Regions from separate parts of the Actinokineospora sp. genome, predicted to be linked through region 2. Evidence: riboswitches for the same ligand, from Rfam matches in the RefSeq annotation. Region 2 holds a riboswitch; the other holds the start of a gene.
What was found. A riboswitch is a leader RNA that binds a small molecule or an ion and turns the genes downstream of it on or off. The one in region 2 is predicted to bind glycine.

Region 1: linked by a shared signal. The riboswitch ahead of gcvT (glycine cleavage system aminomethyltransferase GcvT) and the one ahead of gcvP (aminomethyl-transferring glycine dehydrogenase) in region 2 are both predicted to bind glycine.

Annotation. Positions count from the first base shown of each region.
Region 1 covers NZ_JBQTHF010000046.1:4,424-11,740, forward strand. Annotated here, with positions in the region: gene ACT4N7_RS16370 (L-serine ammonia-lyase) at 1-320, opposite strand, end outside; gene glyA (serine hydroxymethyltransferase) at 392-1,663, opposite strand; gene gcvH (glycine cleavage system protein GcvH) at 1,672-2,049, opposite strand; gene gcvT (glycine cleavage system aminomethyltransferase GcvT) at 2,068-3,168, opposite strand; glycine riboswitch at 3,457-3,551, opposite strand; gene ACT4N7_RS16390 (energy-coupling factor ABC transporter ATP-binding protein) at 3,583-4,356, opposite strand; gene cbiQ (cobalt ECF transporter T component CbiQ) at 4,353-5,108, opposite strand; gene ACT4N7_RS16400 (PDGLE domain-containing protein) at 5,111-5,473, opposite strand; gene ACT4N7_RS16405 (energy-coupling factor ABC transporter permease) at 5,470-6,177, opposite strand; gene ACT4N7_RS16410 (alcohol dehydrogenase catalytic domain-containing protein) at 6,327-7,317, opposite strand, start outside.
Region 2 covers NZ_JBQTHF010000008.1:63,714-71,030, forward strand. Annotated here, with positions in the region: gene ACT4N7_RS04220 (aldo/keto reductase) at 1-266, opposite strand, end outside; gene gcvP (aminomethyl-transferring glycine dehydrogenase) at 396-3,263, opposite strand; glycine riboswitch at 3,436-3,535, opposite strand; gene ACT4N7_RS04230 (GNAT family N-acetyltransferase) at 3,614-4,381, shown strand; gene ACT4N7_RS04235 (MerR family transcriptional regulator) at 4,378-4,944, opposite strand; gene ACT4N7_RS04240 (bifunctional nuclease family protein) at 5,485-5,958, opposite strand; gene ftsR (transcriptional regulator FtsR) at 6,111-6,848, opposite strand; gene garA (glycogen accumulation regulator GarA) at 6,860-7,315, opposite strand.

The sequences.
Region 1 (7,317 bases), on a different contig from region 2:
AACGCGATCTCGTGTGTCCCGAGCAGCCGCACCCGGCCCGCCTCCCGGATGGCCGCGACGCGCACCGGCACGACGGCCGTGTCGATGTCCTCGGGGCGTTCGCCCTCCAGCCCCAGCAGCACCGCCTTGTTGCTGCCGTGGCCGTGCCCGGTGGCGCCGAGCGAGCCGAACAGCTCCACCCGCACCCGCGCCGTGGCGGCCAGCAGGCCGCCCTCGCGCAGTCCGGTGGCGAACATCAGCGCGGCGCGCATCGGGCCCACGGTGTGCGAGCTGGATGGGCCGATCCCGATGCTGAACAGGTCGAACACGCTGATCGCCACGACGATCCTCCACTGCTAGCGGCGCGCCGGGGGTCGCGCCGGGTACGGCGCGGCCCCCGGCGGGCCGTCGATCAGCCCAGCTCCGGGTAGAGCGGGCGGCGTTTCACCAGCAGGTCCACGCGGTCGCGCAGCTCCTGCCGGGTCTGGTCGTCGAAATCGGGCCGCAGCGCCACCGCGATGACGTCCGCGACCTCGGTGAAGTCCTCGGTGTCGAAGCCGCGGGTGGCCAGCGCGGGCGTGCCGATGCGCAGCCCGGAGGTGATCATCGGCGGCCGTGGGTCGAACGGCACCGCGTTGCGGTTGACCGTGATGCCGACCGAGTCGAGCCGGTCCTCGGCCTGCTGACCGTCCAGCGCCGAGTTCACCAGGTCGACCAGGACCAGGTGCACATCCGTGCCGCCGGTCAGCACCTTGACGCCCGCCGCCGCGCAGTCGGGCGCGGACAGTCGCTCGGCGAGAATCCGGGCGCCGTCGAGCACCCGGCGCTGCCGCTCGGCGAACTCCTCGGTCGCGGCGATCTTGAACGACACCGCCTTGGCCGCGATCACGTGCTCCAGCGGCCCGCCCTGCTGGCCGGGGAACACCGCGGAGTTGACCTTCTTCGCCAGCTCCTGGGTGCACAGCACGACGCCGCCACGCGGACCGCCGAGGGTCTTGTGCGTGGTGGTGGTGACGAGCTGGGCGTGCGGCATCGGGTTGGGGTGCAGGCCTGCCGCGACCAGCCCGGCGAAGTGCGCCATGTCGACCATGAGCAGCGCGCCGACCGAGTCCGCGATCCGGCGGAACTCGGCGAAGTCGAGCTGCCGCGGATAGGCGGACCAGCCCGCGATGATCAGCTTCGGCTTGCTCTCCTGGGCCAGCCGCTCGACCTCGGCCATGTCGACCAGACCGCTGTCCTTGTCGACGTGGTAGGCGACGACGTTGTAGAGCTTGCCGGAGAAGTTGATCCGCATGCCGTGCGTCAGGTGCCCGCCGTGGCTGAGGTCGAGGCCGAGGATGGTGTCGCCCGGGTTCAGCACGGCCACCATGGCCGCCGCGTTGGCCTGCGCGCCGGAGTGCGGCTGCACGTTGGCGTGCTCGGCGCCGAACAGCGCCTTGACCCGGTCGATCGCGAGCTGCTCGATGACGTCGACGTGCTCGCAGCCGCCGTAGTAGCGGCGGCCCGGGTAGCCCTCGGCGTACTTGTTGTTCAGCACCGAGCCGTTGGCCTCCAGCACGCCGATCGGCGCGAAGTTCTCCGACGCGATCATCTCCAGGGTCGTCTGCTGGCGGCGCAGCTCGGCACCGACCGCGGCGGCCACCTCGGGGTCGACCTCGGCAAGGGACTGTCCGAATGTGCTCATGTGCTCTCTCAGCTCTCGGTGGTCAGCTCGGCGTACGCGGCGGCGTCGAGCAGCTCGGGCTCGTCGTCCACCCGGACGCGGAACAGCCAGCCGTCGCCGAACGGGTCGATGTTGACCAGTTCGGGGCTGTCCACGACCGCTTCGTTGATCTCCACGACCTCGCCGTCGGCGGGCGCGAACAGGTCGCTGACCGACTTGGTCGACTCGATCTCGCCGCACACCTCACCCTTGGCGACCTTGTCGCCGACCGCGGGGAGCTGCACGAAGACCACGTCGCCGAGGGCGTCGGCGGCGTACTTCGTCACGCCCACGGTGGCCGCGCCGCCCTCGCCGAGGTCGACCCACTCGTGCTCGGCGGTGTAGCCGAGGTTCTCTGGAATGCTCATCTCTTCTCGATCTCCTGATCAGGCGGGACGCGTGTAGAAGGGCAGCTTGACGACCTCGACCGGGGTGACGGAGCCACGGATGTCGACCGCGAGGGCCGTGCCGGGCTCGCTGAGCGCGGCAGGCACGTACGCCATGGCGATCGGGTGGCCGAGAGTCGGGGAGAGGGCGCCGCTGGTGACGGTACCGACCGGCTCGCCGTCGGCGTCGAGCACCGAGTACCCGTGTCGGGCGGCGCGTTTGCCGGTGCCGGTGAGCCCGACGAGGACGCTGTCCGCGACGTCGGTGTCGCGGCGGCGCTCCAGTGCGGCGCGGCCGACGAAGTCCTCGGGCTTGTCGAACTTGACGACCCGGCCGAGGCCCGCGTCGAACGGGGTCTGCTCGGGGCCGAGTTCGTTGCCGTACAGCGGCATCCCGGCCTCCAGCCGCAGCGTGTCGCGGCACGCCAGACCGGCGGGGATCAGCCCGTGCTCCTGGCCCGCGTCGGTCAGCGCGCGCCAGACGTCGGTGGCCTTCGCGGCGTCGACATAGAGCTCGAAGCCGTCCTCGCCGGTGTAGCCGGTGCGGGCGAGCAGCACGTCGTGGCCCGCGGCCGTGGCCGGGACGCTGGCGTAGTACTTCAGCGCGTCCAGGTCGGCGCCCGTCACCGCGCGAACGATCGCGGGCGAGGTCGGGCCCTGCACGGCGATCAGCGCGGTGGTGACCGAGCGGTCGTCCACCTCGACGGCGAACCCGCCCGCCCGCTCGCGCAGCGCGGCGGCCACGGTGGCGGCGTTGGACGCGTTGGCCACCACCATGAAGCTGTCTTCGGCGAGCCGGTAGACCACGAGGTCGTCGAGCACGCCGCCCTCGGCGTCGCAGATCATTGTGTACCGCGCGCGGCCGGGCTTCACCGCCGACAGGTTGCCGACGAGCGCGTGGTCCAGGGCCCGGGCCGCTTCGGGGCCGGTCAGCCCGATCTCACCCATATGGCTGAGGTCGAACAGGCCGGACGCCGCGCGGACCGCCCGGTGCTCGGCCAGCTCGCTGCCGTAGCGCAGGGGCATCGCCCAGCCTGCGAAGTCGGTGAACGAGGCGCCGAGGGCCTCGTGCACCGCGTGCAGCGGGGAGGGGGTGCTCATGGAAGTTCGATCTCCTTCGGCGCGCTGAATACTGTCCTTGCAGCGTGACACGGCGGGCGCGCGAACGCCGCCCCGCCGGAAATGCTGTGGATGAATCGAGGGGATGTGGACAACCCAGGGGCGTTCAAGGCGAGCGACATCGGGAGCTCCTGCGGTAGGCAGGACGGGGCACACCCGTCCCACGGCTGGGAACTCCCCCTCTGTCATGGCACCTGAGAGCTTCGCCGCCGGAACGCGGCTTGCACCGTGGGTGAGGCGCCGGACTCGCGCCTGCTTTTCAGAGTGGCCTGGCCTGGAACGGTAGGTTTACCTGAGAGTTTCCGGGGAGTTTGCTCCTTCGGTGCCCCACCTGGAGTAGCTGGGGGCTCTCCCGTTCCGGCTCGTACGGCCCGGTATTCGGTTGTCGGGCGAACCCTAGTCGAGCCGGAACCCGAACGGAAGTTCCAGCCGGTGCGCGGCGAGCAGCGCGGTGTCGGTGAGCAGGTCGCGGGTGGGGCGGTCGGCGATCACCACGCCGTCGTCGATCAGCACGCTGCGCGGGCAGAGCTGCAAGGCGTACGGCAGGTCGTGGGTGACCATCAGTATCGTGCGGCCGAGGCCGAGCAGCACCTCGGCGAGTTCGCGCCGGGCGACGGGTTCGAGGTTCGCCGACGGCTCGTCCAGCACCAGGATCTCGGGGTCGCAGGCGAGCACGGTGGCCAGCGCGACGCGGCGGCGCTGGCCGCCGGACAGGTGCAGCGGCGAGCGGTCGGCGTGCCCGGCCATGCCCACGGCGTCGAGCGCCTGGCGGACCCGGGCGTCGAGCGCGGCCCCGCGCAGGCCGAAGTTGGCCGGTCCGAACGCCACGTCGTCGCGCACGGTCGGCATGAACAACTGGTCGTCGGGGTCCTGGAAGACGATGCCGACCCGCCTGCGGATCTCGCGCAGGTTCGCCTTCTGCACCGGCAGCCCGGCCACCTCGATCCGGCCCGCGCCGCCCGCGAGCACGCCGTTGAGGTGCAGCACGAGGGTGGTCTTGCCCGCGCCGTTGGGCCCGAGCACGGCGACCCGCTCCCCCGGCGCCACCCGCAGGTCGACGCCGAAGAGGGCCTGGTGGCCGTCGGGGTAGGCGTAGGCGAGGCGCTCGACGAGCAGGGCGGCCGGGGCGCGCGTGACCCCGGCGGCATCGGCGGCGACCTCCGGCGTCACGCCCACAGCGCCGTCCCGAGCACGGCCGCGGCCAGCGCGGCGGGCGCCAGACCGGCGAGCCAGGCGGCGCGGCCGACCGGACCCCCGCCCTGGTCGGGCATCATGCCCGCCCAACCGCGCGACACCATCGCGAGGTGCACCCGTTCGCCCCGCTCGTAGCTGCGGATGAACAGTGTGCCGATGCCGCGCGCGGTGGCGCCGACCTGCCACAGGAACCGCGGGTCGTGACCCCGGCAGATCCGCGCGGTGCGCATCCGCCTGGCCTCGGCCGCGATGACCTCCAGGTAGCGCAGCATCAGCGTGGCGATGGTGATCACCATCGCGGGCACCCGTAGCCGCTGCATACCGACTATCAGCTCACGCGGCGCGGTCGTGGCGGCCAGCGTCAGGGAGACCAGCACGCCGAGGGTGCCCTTGGCGAGAATGTTCCACCCGGCCAGCGCGCCCGGCTCGGACAGGCTCAGCCCGAACACCTCGAACCTGGGTTCTCCGTCGAGGAACGGCAGCGCCAGCGCGAGCACCACGAACGGCACCTCGATCAGCGCCCGCACCGCGATCCAGCGCGGCGGGATGTGCGCGACCGCCCACACGCAGGCGAGGAGTCCGAAGTAGACACCGAACGCCCAGAACGCGGTCCGCGGCGTGGACACCACGCACAGCACCAGCGCCAGCGCCGAGACGACCTTGACCTGCGGCGGCAGCCGGTGCACCGGGGAGGTGCCCGGCCGGTGCAGGAGGTGGCCCGCGCCCACCCCTAGTCCTTGACGGGCGCGGGCCGCCTGCGCAGCAGCCAGAACAGTCCGCCCGCCACGATCAGGGTGACCACCACGCCGATCACGCCCGCGAGCCCGGTCAGCGTGTCGTCGCCGCCCACGGTGTAGTCGGCCAGGGGGCCGGAGGCCAGCTCGTGCTCTTTCGCGTTCTGCGCTATGCACGAGCCGTTGAGCTGTTTGCCGCCGTCGGTCTCGACTACCTCGCAGCCGGACAGCGTGGCGTGGTCGAGGCCGTCGGGGTTGGAATCGGCCAGATAGGACACCCCGCCCGCCAGGACCAGCGCGACGAGCAGGAAGCCGAGCAGAAAGCGCAGGCTCTTGCGGTTGGCGGTCTCGGTGCTCATGCCCGCTCCACCTCCGGGGTGCGCAGTTCGAGCTGCCGCTGGGTGCCCCGCAGCAGGTAGACGAGGTCGGGCCGGACGGCGGCGACGGCGCCGACGGTCAGCGCGGTGATGACGCCCTCGCCGATGCCGATCAGGACGTGCACGCCGACGATGGTGGCCGCGACACCGCCGAGGGAGAACGCCGCGTCGCCGCCGAGCGCGAATTGCAGGACGAAGCCGAGCGACGCGACCACGGTGTTGAGCAGCGCGGCGACAAACGCCACCCCGATCAGACCGGTCCGGCCGCGGGCGGCCACGCGGCGCAGCGCGACCGCGACGAGGAAGCCCGCGGCGGTGCCGATGAGCGCCATGTTGGTGATGTTGGCGCCGAGTGCGGTCAGGCCGCCGTCGGCGAACACAAACGCCTGCACGACAAGCACGATCGACACGCAGAGCGCGCCGACCCAGGGGCCGACCAGGATCGCGGCGAGCGCACCGCCGAGCAGGTGGCCGCTCACCCCCGGCAGTACGGGGAAGTTGAGCATCTGCGTCGCGAAGACGAACGCCGCCACGAGGCCCGCCATGGGCGCGGTGCGGTCGTCGAGGTCGGCGCGGGCCTTGCCGGCGGCGATCGCGACGCCGACGACGGAGACGCCGATGAACAGCAGCGAGGTGGTGGTGTTGAGCAGGCCATCACTCATGTGCATCGCGACCGAGGTGGACATGGACACCTCCTTGCGGGACCGAAGTCCGCCCAGCCTAGTTGCCAAACGTCCGCTACCGCCAGAGCTTGGCAACAGCCTCGCGGTCGCACCACTGTCCATTCGGACGGTTTCCCGAGTCGGCTTGCCCGTACCCCGCGCGCTGGGACAAATTAGTCCAGACGGACGAGCGTGCGGCCGCCGCGGCCCGCGCGCATGTCCTCGAAGGCGGCCTCGATGCCGTCCAGGTCGGTGGTCGAGGTGACCAGCCCGCCGACGTCGAGCTGACCGGAGCCCACCAGCTCCAGCAGCCGGGGGACGTCGACGTCCGGGTCGGTGGAGCCGAACAGGCACCCGGTGAGCGTGCGGCCGAACCAGTACAGCTCCAGCGCGCTGAACTCGACCATCGCCTTGGCCGAGCCGACACCCACCACGACCACTTGGCCGCCGCGCCTGCTCGACGACCAGGCCGTGCGGATGGCCGCCGGGTGTCCGACGCACTCGAAGGCGACGTCGGCGCCGCGGCCGCCGGTCAGCGCGCGGACCGCTTTGGGCGCCTTGTCGTCGGACACGACGAAGTGGGTGGCGCCCTGGGCGAGGGCCAGCTCGGCCTTCGCCTCGTGCACGTCGAGCGCGATGATCGGGTCGGCACCGACGATCCGCGCGGCCTGCAGCACCGACAGCCCGATGCCGCCGACGCCGACCACCGCCACCGCCTGGCCCGCGGTGACCGCCGCGGTGTTGAACACCGCGCCCGCGCCGGTCAGCACCGCGCAGCCCAGCACGGCGGCCTGCGCCAGGGGCACGTCGGCCGGGATCTTCACCGCGCCCCGCTCGGGCACGATCGTCTCCTCGGCGAACGCGCCCGTGCCGAGCCCCGGGTACAGCGGCGTGCCGTCGGCGAGGGTGGCGTGCGGGACCCCGGCGGCGTCCGCCGCGCGCTCGCACAGGTAGGGCTCCCCCGACGCGCAGAACCAGCACTCGCGGCACGCGGGCGCCCAGTTGAGCAGCACGTGGTCGCCGGGAGCCACCCGGGTGACGCCGTCGCCGACCGACACCACGACGCCCGCGCCCTCGTGCCCGAGCACCGCGGGCACCGGCTGGCGCAGCGTGCCGTTGGCCAGGGACAGGTCCGAGTGGCAGACACCGGTGGCCGCGACCCGC
Region 2 (7,317 bases):
CGCAGGGTCGAGTCGTAGCCCTGGTCGGAATTCCACAGCTTGGTGGTGACGTACAGCTCCGCGCGCGGCAGGCCGGACGCGGCGATCGCGGCGCCGGTCCCGGACTCGTTGCCGTAGATCGCGGCGGTGTCGATGCCGCGGTAGCCGGCCTCGATCGCGGTGGTCACCGCGTCGCCGACAGCGGCGTCGGGTACCTGCCACACGCCGAAACCGAACTGCGGGATGGTGGTGCCGTCGTTGAGCTTGACGTCAGGAACGTTGGGCATGAACCGACTTCCTCTGCGTGACCGGCTTGATTCGTCCACCAGCGAACAACTGCCTGCCGCCCGGTATTTCTTCCCGAACCGCCGCGCGGCCCCACCGATTCACTCGATAGGGCCGCGCGGTGCAGGTGCTCACCCGCTGTAGGCGTCCAGCGGCGGACAGGAGCAGACCAGGTTGCGGTCGCCCTTGGCGCCGTCGATGCGGCGGACCGGCGGCCACACCTTCGCGGCGGTGATCCCGGCCGGGTACACGGCCTCCTCGCGGGTGTACGGGTGGTCCCACTTGCCCGCGATCGACGCGGCCGTGTGCGGTGCGTTGGCCAGCGGGTTGTCGGCCGCGGGCCAGTCCCCCGCCGCGACCCGGTCGATCTCGCCCTTGATGGCGATCATGGCCGCGCAGAAGCGGTCCAGCTCGGCCAGGTCCTCGCTCTCGGTCGGCTCGACCATCAGCGTGCCCGCAACGGGGAACGACATCGTCGGCGCGTGCAGCCCGTAGTCGGCGAGCCGCTTGGCCACGTCGTCCACGGTGACGCCGGTGACCTTGGTGATCCCGCGCAGGTCGAGGATGCACTCGTGGGCGACGAAGCCGCCCGCCCCGGTGTAGAGGACCGGGAAGTGCTCGTCGAGCCGCCGGGCGACGTAGTTGGCAGACGCGACCGCGGTGAGCGTCGCGCGGCGCAGGCCGTCGGCGCCCATCATCCGTACATACGCCCAGGAGATCGGCAGGATCGACGCGCTGCCCCACGGCGCGGCGCTGATCGGGCCGACCCCGGTGGCCGGTCCGGCCAGCGGCTGCAGCGGGTGGTTGGGCAGGAACGGCGCGAGGTGCGACCGCACGCCGATCGGGCCGACGCCGGGGCCGCCGCCGCCGTGCGGGATGCAGAAGGTCTTGTGCAGGTTCAGGTGCGAGACGTCCGAGCCGAACTTGCCGTAGCGGGCCAGGCCGATGAGCGCGTTGAGGTTCGCGCCGTCGACGTAGACCTGGCCGCCCGCGTCGTGCACCAGCCCGCACACCTCGCGCACGGTGTCCTCGTACACCCCGTGCGTGGACGGGTAGGTGATCATGATCGCGGCCAGGTCGGCGCGGTGTTCCTCGACGGTCGCGCGCAGGTGGGCCAGGTCGATGTTGCCCGAGTCGTCGCACTTGACGACCGCGACGCGCATGCCCGCCATGACCGCGCTGGCCGCGTTGGTGCCGTGCGCGCTCGACGGGATCAGGCAGACGTCGCGCTCGCCGTGGCCCTGGCTCCGGTGGTACGCGCGGATCGCGAGCAGGCCCGCGAACTCGCCCTGGCTGCCCGCGTTCGGCTGCAGGCTCACCGCGTCGTACCCGGTCAGCTCGGCCAGCCATGCCTCCAGGTCGGCCACGATCCGCAGGATGCCCGCGGCGTCCTCGGCGGGCGCGAACGGGTGCAGGTCGGCGAACGCGGGCCAGGTGATCGGCTCCATCTCGGCGGTCGCATTGAGCTTCATCGTGCACGAGCCGAGCGGGATCATGCTGCGGTCGAGCGCGACGTCCTTGTCCGACAGGGTCCGCAGGTAGCGCAGCAGCGCCGTTTCGGAGTGGTGCGTGGCGAACACCGGGTGCGTCAGATAGTCCGACGTGCGGACCAGCGCGGCGGGGATGGCGTCGGCGGTGTCGGCGTCGAGCGCGTCGACATCGCCGGTCACGCCGAACGCCTGCCAGACAGCGCGCAGGTGCTCGCGGGTCGTGGTCTCGTCGGCGGCGACGCCCACGTGGTCGGCGTCGGCCAGGCGCAGGTTGACGCCCAGCTCGCGCGCCGCGGCGACGACGTCGGCCGCCTTGCCGGGCACCCGGGCGAGCACGGTGTCGAAGAAGGCGCCGTGCGCCACGTCGACCCCGCCCGCGCGCAGCCCGGCGGCCAGCACCGCGGCCATCCGGTGCGCGCGGGTCGCGATCGCGCGCAGGCCCTCGGGGCCGTGGTAGACCGCGTACATCGACGCCACGACAGCCAGCAGCACCTGCGCGGTGCAGATGTTGGACGTGGCCTTCTCGCGGCGGATGTGCTGCTCACGGGTCTGCAGGGCGAGCCGGTAGGCCAGGGCGCCGTCCGCGTCGGTGCTGACGCCGACCAGGCGGCCGGGGAGCTGGCGCTCCAGGCCCTTGCTCACGGCCATGTAGCCCGCGTGCGGCCCGCCGAAGCCCATCGGCACCCCGAAGCGCTGCGTGGTGCCCACGACGACGTCCGCGCCGATCTCGCCGGGTGGGCGCAGCAGGGTGAGCGCCAGCAGGTCGGCGGTGACCGCGACCTTGGCGCCGCGCGCGACCGCGTCGGCGATCAGCGCCTCGTGGTCGCGCACCGCGCCGGACGCGCCGGGGTAGGACAGCAGCACACCGAAGAAGTCGCCCTCGGGCAGCCCGTCGGCCAGGTCGGCGACGACGACCTCGATGCCGAGCGGCTCGGCGCGGGTCTCGATGACCGCGATCGTCTGCGGGAAGGTGTCCGCGTCGACCACGAACCGGGCCGACTTCGACCGACCCGCCCGGCGCACCAGCGTCATCGCCTCGGCCGCCGCGGTGGACTCGTCGAGCATGGAGGCGTTGGCCGTGGGCAGCCCGGCCAGGTCGGCGACCATGGTCTGGAAGTTGATCAGCGCTTCCAGCCTGCCCTGGGAGATCTCCGGCTGGTACGGGGTGTAGGCGGTGTACCAGGCGGGGCTCTCCAGCACGTTGCGGCGGATCACCGGCGGGGTGAGCGTGCCGTAGTAGCCCAGGCCAATCATCTGGGTCAGCACGCGGTTGCGCCCGGCCAGCTCGCGCAGCTCGGCCAGCGCGCCCGCCTCGGTCGCGGGCGCGGGCAGGTCGAGGGTCAGCTCGCCCTCGCGAATCGACTCCGGCACCGCGTGCCGCGCCAGCTCGTCGAGCGACCCGACGCCGATCGCGGCGAGGATCGCGGCCAGCTCGGCGGGCCGGGGCCCGATGTGGCGGTCGGCGAACGGGGTGCCGTGCTCCAGCGCGGCGAGGGGGATGCGGTCCATGTGCGAGCCTCCGGCGTTCGGGGTCGGGCCGAGAGCGGGCGCGTGCCCGCTGGGCCCTCCCCCTCTGTCCGTGCCCGGTTGGCCGGGCGCCTGAGAGCTTCGTCCGCGGGCGGACTTGCACCTTCGGCGGGGCGCCCCGGTGGTGACCGGGAAACCCGCTTTCCAGAGGCGTCTCGCCCGCGCGGTCCGTTTGCCTGAGAGGTTCCGGGGAGGAGTTGCTCCTTCGGCGCCGATCCGGTGGGTGCACCGGTCGACTCTCCCGCGCGGGTTTGTGCGACGACCAGGTGAGTCTAACCCGTCGGGGCGTAACTCGATTGCCCGCGGCCGGGTGTTCGCGGTCCACTGCGGACATGGACACCGCCGCGCTCGACGCCTTCGACCAGCAGCTTCGCCGCGACCTGAGCCCCGGCGACGGCCACACCGCCGTCGAGCGCACCGCCCGGCTCACCCGCCAGGTCAGCACGATCCCGCAGGGCTGGTCCGGGATTGTGTGGTCCGACCTGGACGAGGACACCGCCGACGCGGCCATCGCGGCGGAGGTGGCGCGGTTCCGGGGCGTCGCGGGGTTCGAGTGGAAGCACTACCACCACGACCGCCCGGCCGACCTGCCCGCGCGGCTGCTGGCCGCGGGCCTGACCGCCGGACCGGACGAGGCCGTGCTGGTCGCCGAGGCCGCCGCGGTGCCCGACTTCGCCCCGCCCGCCGGGGTGACGCTGCTCGACGTGACCGACGCGGCCGGGATCGAGCGGGCCGTGGACGTGCACGGGGACGTCTTCGGCTACGACGTCGGCGGGCTCCGGGCCCGGCTGCTGGCCCAGCTCGCGGCCGCGCCGGACACCCTCGACATGGTGCTGGCCGTCGCGGGGGACGTCGCGGTCAGCGCCGCCCGCACGGAGTACTACCCCGGCACCGAGTTCGCGGGCCTCTGGGGCGGCGGCACCCTGGAACCCTGGCGCGGCAAGGGAATCTACAAAGCCCTGGTCAGCCACCGGGCCCGCCGGGCACAGGCCCGCGGCGCCCGCTACCTCCAGGTCGACGCGCTGCCGACGAGCGGCCCGATCCTGGCGCGGGTCGGGTTCACCCGGCTCACCACGACCACGCCGTACACCTTCGGCTAGCCGGCGTTGCGGGTCTTGCGTCGCTGGGTCAGTTCGTCCTCGGTCGGCTGGGTCAGCTCGACGCCGTCCGCGCGTTCCGCGGGGAACTCGTGGATGGTGCCGCTGATCTCGCGGATCGCGCCGCTGACCGCGATGCCGAACACGCCTTGGCCGCCCTGGAGCAGGTCGACGACCTCTTCCGGCGAGGTGCACTCGTAGACCGTGGTGCCGTCGCTGAACAGGGTGATCTTGGCCAGGTCGCGCACGCCGCGGCGGCGGAGGTGCTCGACGGCCACCCGGATGTTCTGCAGCGAGACGCCCGTGTCGAGCAGGCGCTTGACGACCTTGAGGACCAGGACGTCCTTGAACGAGTACAGCCGCTGCGACCCGGAGCCGTGTGCGCTGCGCACCGTCGGGACGACCAGACTGGTGCGCGCCCAGTAGTCGAGCTGCCGGTAGGTGATCCCGGCGATCTGGCACGCGGCAGGACCCCGGTAGCCGACGAACTCGTCCGGCAGTGAGGCGTCCGGGAACAGTTCGCCCTGCTCTCCGGCGTCAGCCCCGACGGGACCGTGCTCGAACACGCCTGCCTCCCCTCGTCCGGCCACCGCTGGCCGGCGAACGAGACCGCACGTTCCGCTGTGGGGAACCGTCGGCCGAGCGGATCGACCGGTGTGCTCCTGCACCGAATCACACCGGCGCGATTCGCTCATCCCTGACGGTAAGACGGGCACGGGTACAGGTCAACGCGACGCGCGGAACAAGAGCGAAGCCAAGCAAACCACACTGGTTCGAGACCCGCCGCAACGCAGGCAACCACGCAGTTCGTCCACCCACCCGGACGGCGCGAAGCCCCAACCACACCGAATCGCGCCGCGCCACACCGTGGTTTACCCACCTCGACGGCGCGCAGCGCCGAGCCACGCTGGATCGCGAGAGAACGCACCGTGGGTGACCACGCAATTTGGTTACACACCTCGATGGCGCGCAGCGCCGAGCCACGCTGGATCGCGAGAGTCCGCACCGTGGGGGTCTGGGGCTCGGGCCCCCAGAGACAACGCGGAGCGCACCCGGCTCATGCTCTCCATGAGCATGGGTCCCCCATGCGCGGCGCGGCGCGGCTCTCAGGTGTCGGCGCCGCGGAAGTCCTCTGGCGAGACGGAGTCGAGGAACTCGCGGAACTTCTCGACCTCGTCCTCCTGCTCGTCGGGGATGATGAGCCCGGCCTCCTGCAGCACCGAGTCCTCCGCGTGGATCGGCACGCCGACCCGCAGGGCCAGGGCCACCGAGTCGCTGGGCCGGGCGGACACCCGGACGTCGCCGTCGAACACCAGTTCGGCGAAGAAGGTGCCCTCGCGCAGGTCGGTGATTCGGACCTGTTCCAGTTCGCGGCCGAGCGCGCCGATGACGTCTTTGAGCAGGTCGTGGGTCAGCGGCCGCGCGGGCCGCACGCCCTGCTGCTCCAGCGCTATCGCGGTCGCCTCGACCGATCCGATCCAGATCGGGAGGTACCGCTCTCCTTCGGTCTCACGCAGCAACAAGATCGGCTGGTTCGCGGGCAACTCCACCCGCACTCCCACGACGCGCATCTCGCTCATCGGGCTCGCCTCCCTCCGCTCGCTGGGGCATCGGCGTCCCGTCCTGTCGAGGATCGCTCATCGCCTACTTCGACGCTACCCGCCATCCGGTCCCCACGCCGGAGTATCTCATGGTGATCAGATCACAATGGGCTACCACGTGGGGTGGAAAATCAGTTTCCGGTCACTCGCCGCAGACCGGCCTTCACCAGCAGCGAGTGCAGTCCGACCGAAAGCGCCGCCAGTTCGCGCGCGATCTCGTCGGCGCGCGCCCGCGCCGCCGGGTCGCGCTGCCGGTACATCGGCGCCACGATCTGTTCCAGCAGGCCGACCTCGCGGTCCGCCGACGCCCGGAACGCCCGCAGGTGTCGGGGTTCGATGCCGTACTCGGCCATCGCCGCCGCGGTGCGGGCCACCTCGACCGCGGCCGAGTCGTAGAACCCGGCCGGGCCCGGCCGCAGCAGGCCGTACTGCTCCAGGTCCGCCAGCAGCGCCTCGTCGGTGCCCGCGCGCGCGAGCAGTTCCTCGCGGGTGAGCCGCAACTCGGGGCGTGGGGCGAACTCCTGCGCCGCGGGCGGCTCGGTGGGCACGGCGACCAGCCCTCGCGGCGGGCGGGGCACGGCCACGACGACCTCGGGGGTGCCGCCGCGGTCGGCCTGGTCGAGCTGCTCCCGGATCACCTTGAGCGGCAGATAGTGGTCGCGCTGCGCCGCGAGCACGAACCGCAGCCGCGCGATGTCCGCCTCGGTGAACCGCCGGTATCCCGACGGTGTGCGCTCGGGGCTGACCAAGCCCTCGGTCTCCAGGAACCGGATCTTGGAGATGGTCACGTCCGGGAAGTCGGGGCGAAGTCGCGCGAGTACCGCCCCGATGCTCATCCCGTCACGCGCGGACCGACCGGCCGCCGTCACGGTGATACCTCCTAGGCGCCCGCGCCCGCGGGGGTGAGGAACACCAGGCGGAACTTGCCGATCTGAACCTCGTCTCCGCCGGAGAGCACCGCCTGGTCGACCGGCTCGCGGTTGACGTAGGTGCCGTTGAGGCTGCCGACGTCGATCACCACGAACTCGCCGCCCTCACGGCGGAACTCCGCGTGCCTGCGGGACACGGTGACGTCGTCGAGGAAGATGTCGCTGTCCGGGTGCCGTCCCGCGCTGGTGGTGTCGCGGTCGAGCAGGAACCGGGACCCCGCGTTGGGTCCGCGCTTGACCACCAGCAGGGCGGTTCCGGCCGGAAGGGCGTCGACGCCCGCCGGGACCGCGGAGGGGGCTTCCACCACACCCTCCGGGTCCGCTTCCTTGAGGAAATCTGCCCGGAATACCGAAGTCCGCTCCGGAGACTGCTCCGGCGGGACGCCGGGCCCGTCGTTCGTGCTCACCT